2 linked regions of the Rubripirellula tenax genome follow. The protein of the gene in region 1 interacts with the protein of each later gene in a pairwise test. Links are inferred from orthologs where the notes say so. Each region holds a gene or a part of one and is shown on either strand. Other genes may lie near its edges.

The links. The genes of interacting proteins can lie anywhere in the genome.
Region 2: the proteins of Poly51_RS11040 (region 1) and Poly51_RS16065 interact in binary tests that used the Escherichia coli proteins (3 or more experiments, as listed by UniProt). The link is inferred for Rubripirellula tenax from one-to-one orthologs.

What each region holds. Positions count from the first base shown.
Region 1 is NZ_SJPW01000003.1:18,827-21,869, reverse strand. Bases 63-3,033 are described here. They hold Poly51_RS11040 (cytochrome c oxidase subunit I), read left to right. Parts: upstream 63-659; coding sequence 660-2,408; downstream 2,409-3,033. Other genes in these bases: Poly51_RS11035 (cytochrome c oxidase subunit 3), read left to right, coding at 2,547-3,033; Poly51_RS11045 (cytochrome c oxidase subunit II), read left to right, coding at 63-596. Outside these bases: more of Poly51_RS11045, read left to right, coding at 1-62; more of Poly51_RS11035, read left to right, coding at 3,034-3,043. UniProt on the Escherichia coli protein: Cytochrome bo(3) ubiquinol oxidase is the terminal enzyme in the aerobic respiratory chain of E.coli that predominates when cells are grown at high aeration.
Region 2 is NZ_SJPW01000004.1:412,601-415,508, reverse strand. What follows is about bases 1-2,836. They hold Poly51_RS16065 (pyridoxal phosphate-dependent aminotransferase), read left to right. Parts: upstream 1-781; coding sequence 782-1,891; downstream 1,892-2,836. Other genes in these bases: Poly51_RS16055 (DUF1559 domain-containing protein), read right to left, coding at 2,399-2,836; Poly51_RS16060 (hypothetical protein), read right to left, coding at 2,160-2,342; Poly51_RS16070 (DUF4416 family protein), read right to left, coding at 87-671. Outside these bases: more of Poly51_RS16055, read right to left, coding at 2,837-2,908. UniProt on the Escherichia coli protein: Shows aminotransferase activity with methionine and histidine as substrates, and to a lesser extent also with phenylalanine.

The DNA of each region.
Region 1 (3,043 bases):
TCGTCCCGGGCCGTTACAACTACATGTGGTTCAAGCCCACCGTGGCGAACGAACGAGTCAGCGACGCAGAGCTTGCGGCCGCGGTCAAAGAAACCAAGGACTTGGGCGAGACCTGGAACTACGATAAGCATCAATTCACGCCTGATGGCTATAGGTTTTTTGACCTTTACTGCACCGAATACTGTGGCACCAACCACTCTGAAATGCAGACGGTCGTTGTCGTTCACGAAACGTTGAAAGACTTGACCGATTGGATTTCGGCGAACAGCGTCCGCCCAGACGGTACTCCCCCCGCCGAGTACGGCGAAAAATTGTACAAGAACCGCGGATGCGCCGGCTGTCACAGCGTGGACGGATCGAAGCGAGTCGGGCCGTCCTTCGGTGGGCTTTATGGTCGCGACGAGGAAATGACCGTGGGTGGATCGGTCAAGGCCGATGAAAACTACCTTCGCGAATCGATCTTGTACCCCAAAGAAAAAATTGTTGCCGGCTACCAACCGGTCATGCCAAGTTACAAGGGTCAGCTCAGCGACGATGACATCTATTCAATCGTCGAATACCTGAAAACGCTCTCCAGCGGGGACGCAGCAAAGTAACCACCGCTTTGCTTCTGTTCTCGACCAACCATCCATCGCATCATCCGTTTTAGAGGCTTTACCATGTCTGCCGGCTCGATTCCGAAAGGCTCCGTCGTTCGCGACCCAGGATATCCGACTGAAAGTGAGAACTATCTCACCAATTCCAAGGGTGTGCTCAGTTGGGTGTTCACGCTCGACCACAAGCGGATCGGGGTGATGTATCTGATCGGTGTGACTTTGGCGTTTGGATTCGCCGGGTTGCTCGCCCTGTTGATTCGGTTGCACCTGTTTCAACCCGAAGGCGCGATCTTCAAGGGTGCCGAAGCGAACAACTATTACAACCAAGTTTTCACGCTGCACGGTGCGGTGATGGTGTTCTTGTTCATCATCCCAAGTGTTCCCGCGGCATTGGGTAATTTCCTAGTGCCGGTGATGTTGGGGGCCAAGGACGTCGCGTTTCCGCGGCTGAATTTGTGCAGTTTTTACCTGTGGTGCGTCGGCGCGGTGTTCTTCATCGCCGCTTTGTTCAGCACGGGTTTGGACACGGGATGGACGTTCTACACGCCGTACAGCACGACGACCGACACCTCGGTGATCGCCGCGACGATGGGCGCGTTCATTCTGGGGTTCAGTTCGATCTTTACCGGTCTGAATTTCATCGTGACGATCAATACGATGCGTCCGCCGGGAATGACTTGGTTTCGCATGCCATTGTTCCTGTGGGCCACGTATTCGACAAGCATCATCCAAGTCTTGGCGACGCCCGTCTTGGGGATCACGTTGCTGTTGCTGATTGCCGAACGCACGATGCACATCGGGATTTTCGATCCTGAATTCAACGGTGACCCGGTCACGTACCAACACTTTTTCTGGTTCTACAGCCACCCGGCCGTTTACATCATGATTTTGCCAGCCTTCGGCATCATCAGCGATTTGATCAGTGTTCACTCGCACAAACGAATCTTCGGATATCGCTTCATCGCCTACTCTTCGATCGCGATCGCCCTGCTGGGCTTCCTGGTATGGGGACACCACATGTTCACCGCCGGCATGAGCCCGTTGACCACGATCGTGTTCAGTGCGTTGACGTTCACGGTATCCGTACCGTCGGCGATCAAGGTGTTCAACTGGTTGGCGACCATGTACAAGGGCTCGATCAGCCTGACGACGCCGATGTGCTTTGCCATCGCGTTCATCTTCCTGTTCACGATTGGCGGATTGACGGGGCTGCACCTCGGCACGCTCGCCACCGACATGCACTTGCACGACACGTACTTCGTTGTTGCCCACTTCCACTACGTGATGGTCGGTGGAACGCTGATCGCCTTCTTGGGCGGTGTGTTCCACTGGTGGCCGAAAATGTTCGGCAAGATGTACAGCGAATTTGGTGGCCGCTTGGCCGCGCTGATCATCTTCATCGGATTCAACCTGACTTTCTTGCCTCAATTCGTTCTGGGCAGCCGCGGGATGCCTCGTCGATACGCGACGTACGATCCTGAATTTGCGTACCTGCACCAAATGAGTACCTATGGTGCCCTGTTATTGGGCGTGGGATTGTTGGTCGCCTTGGTCGTGCTGCTGACTTCGTTGGTCAAGGGCAAGAAGGCTCCGGCGAACCCTTGGGGTGGTGCGACGTTGGAATGGCACTGCACCAGCCCGCCGCCGTTTTATAACTTCGAACGAGCACCGGTTGTGGGCGACCCCTACGACTTTAGCAACGTCGAATGGGATGACGAAAACGAGCGTTATGTTTCGACCGAGCCCGAGCGGAAGTTGGTTCCTGGCGAAACGCCCGAAGCGGTGCCCGCCCACGCCAAGGACACTCACTGATCGCGATAGCGAATGTCGTAGCGACCTGCGGGCTCGCTACGGAACTGTTCAATCGATGACCTGGTTGTCCTTGGACGCCCCGACCTTTACTTGTACGATGACAGCCTGTCATCACCGGCCCTTTTTCAGACTCAATCCATGTCTACCATCGACGTAGCTCCCGAAAATGCGCACGACGCGCATGGTCACGATCATGATCACGACCATCCGTCGTTTTTGGCGCACCACTTTGACACTCCCGAGCAGCAGTTCGACAGTGGAAAACTGGGCATTTGGCTGTTCCTGGTCACCGAAGTCTTGTTCTTCAGTGGCATGTTTTGTGCGTACGCGATTTTCCGCAATCTGAAACCGGAAGTGTTCGAAGGAAATAGCCAGTTTCTGAACACCAAATTGGGTGCGATCAACACGGGCGTGCTGTTGTTCAGTTCGTTGACGATGGCTTGGGCGGTTCGCTGCTCGCAAACCGAGGAATACAAGAAGCTGACCGGAATGTTGGCCGCGACCTTGTCTTGTGCAATGATCTTCTTGGGTGTCAAATCGATCGAGTATTCGCACAAGTGGGGTATGGGTTTGCTGCCCGCTGGTTCGTTCTTCTATGACCCGGCGAACCCGCATCCGACGGCCGCTCAGATAAC
Region 2 (2,908 bases), on another replicon or contig:
AACTGTCGTGAAACCAGCATCCTTGCCGATCACCTGACCTTTCATTCATCGGCTCGTTCGATGTCCGGTTTTGAACGGACGAACGGTTATGACGGTTGTTCGGTCGATGGATGGACAACACGGCGAATTTGCCCAGTCAATTCCAGGTGACTTCGCAAGTCCAACCTGCGTCGACTGGCAAAGTCAGCGACTTCGGCAGCCCGGTAACTCGGGTAGGACCACCGATGATGCACCCATTTTTTGCCGACGTAGTTCAAGGTCACTTCGGCAAAAATTCCGCTGTGCAAATAGATCCGGTGGTCGCGATCTTTGACCGTCGCCAACACCAACTTGGCCTGGCTCAGGTAACCCGAATCCAAGTTCAGGGGCCGCGGTTCGGCGTGCCGACCCAGCGATGCGTATTCGGCTTCCCATTGGTTGGTTTGTAATTTCCAGTCTGCCAACCCGCCGGGATCTTGGTAGTCACCGAACGCAACCAACGTTTTGGTCAGCCCCGTGCCCATCGTGGTGTCGTAGAAACCACCTGCTTCGAACGCAACCGGATCGGACTGTGCCAGGGGATCGCCCCAGTGCAGCGAGATCCGTTCGATCGCCCAATGCTTCGCATCGTCGTACCGAGTGATGATGGCACACAAACGAACGACGGGTTCGACCAGGCGAATCGATGACACGGGCGGGGAGATCTCACGAAGATGCACAAGGATGCCAAACGCAGAACTTGACTGCTACAATTGTGCTGACATTGTAACGGCAATACCAACTCACCCCACCCGAAAACGACATGCACCCTTGGATCGCCGATCGGACGGCCGCGTTTGAAAGCAGCGGAATCCGCAAAGTCTTTGACCTGGCCGCAAAGCTGAAGGATCCGATCAACCTTTCGATCGGACAACCCGATTTCGATGTACCGGGCGAGATCAGGACTGCCGCCATCGATGCCATCCAATCGGGGAAAAACGCCTACTCGCCAACCCAGGGCATCGGACCGCTTCGCGAAGCCTTGCGAGCCGAGATCGCCGCGAAATATCCCCATGAAGATCGCGACGTCTTCGTTAGCAGCGGGACCAGTGGCGGATTGATGTTGGCCATGTTGTCGATGATCAACCCGGGCGACGAAGTGATCTATCTGGATCCCTATTTCGTCATGTACCCGGCGCTGTTGAAAATGTGTGGCGGGGTACCGGTGCCCGTCGATTCTTATCCCGACTTTCGGCTCGATCCTGCCAAGATCGAAGCCGCGATCACTCCGCGAACGAAAATGATCTTGGTCAACAGCCCCGCCAATCCGACGGGTGTAACAGCCAGCGAAGAGGAATTGAAGGCCGTTGCCCAACTGGCGGCTGATCGCAACATCGCGCTGTTGTCGGACGAAATCTACAGTCGGTTTTTCTTCGACGGGGACTTCGTCTCGCCCGCATCATTCAATGACCAAACGATCGTGATCGACGGGTTCAGCAAGAGCCATGCGATGACGGGTTGGCGAGTCGGCTACGTTCACGGACCTGCCGAAATCATCAACACGATGTTGAAAGTTCAGCAGTATTCCTTCGTGTGTTCGCCCCAGCCGGCCCAGTGGGGAGCGCTGCGAGCGATGGAAGTGAATTTGGATGGCCACATCAATGATTACCGTCGCAAACGGGATCTGATTTATGACGGGCTTTCAGACAAATACGAAATCAGCAAACCCGGTGGTGCCTTTTACGTTTTCCCTCGATCACCGATCCCCAGCGGTGCCAAGTTCGTCGAGCGGGCGATCGAGAAGGGGCTGTTGATCATCCCAGGAAACATCTTCAGCAAACACGACACCCACTTCCGCATCAGCTTCGCGGCATCCGACGAGACGCTCCACCGCGGCATCGAAGTGCTGCGGAGTTTGGTTTCCGGGGGCTGACCGTGCGGGCCGTGAAGACGGCCACGGCCGACGCGTCGGCTCTTAACGCGATGAACCGGGACGGCCCGCCGGCGCCGCTGAAAACCCGGCCCGGTTCGTGATCCGGACCCGGAACGCGATCTAGCCGACCAGATTGCTGTGCCGCGTTGGCGTGCAAACCATACAGGGACTATGGACCAAGGACCACACAGGCCGTGATCCCAATCCAACTGGAAAAACGGTCCGGTATGAGATTGCCACGGCAACACTAGGTGTCGCCCTGCCGTGCCTACTCTTGGGATGGGGTTACGTCTGGGTCCGTCGTGTCAAATTCCAATTCTGGATGAGCCGCCATATAGGCACTGATCTCGTCTGGCTTCGCAGCCACGCCCGGTTCTTTGCTGCCGCCGCCGCAGCCGACAAACTGGACGAGACAGAAACATACTACCGTGACAAAAATATAGCGGGTCATGAATCGACGACCTTAATTTTAGGAGTGGGAAGATACACTTTGATCGAAGCGTTAACTTAGAACTCTTCGATCAACTCTTTTGAAGCCCGAGTGCCCAGGGCTCCCCAAAGTCCGTAGGGGCTTGCGATTCCAGGTCTCGATGCCGGGGAATGCAATGCGTGGATCCCAACCTGGCCAAAGCTGGAATCCCCAGCTTCGATCGAATCCGTCACGAATTTCACGGCGCCGTCACCCATCAGGACGTGAACGCCGCCTTGGTGCCGACTGCTTGGCGGAGCCATGACGATGGAGACCGCGTTTGAGTTGCCACACAGTTCGGAATTTGGTGGCAGAATCGTAAACATTTGAGTGTAAATCGGAAGCACCGACGCCCACTTGTAACCACGTCGCTCCTCAGCACTTGCAAACAAGGTGTTCGGTGCTGGCGTGGCGGACCAGAAGTTGGGGCGAAGTGGATCGATACTTGGACGACAGCCCAAATTCCCACCCAAGGAAATGATATTGCCCGGGTAGGCAACAATTTGGGTTCGCTTGTCCTGATCGCCCAAGTCCGTCGTGATCTCACC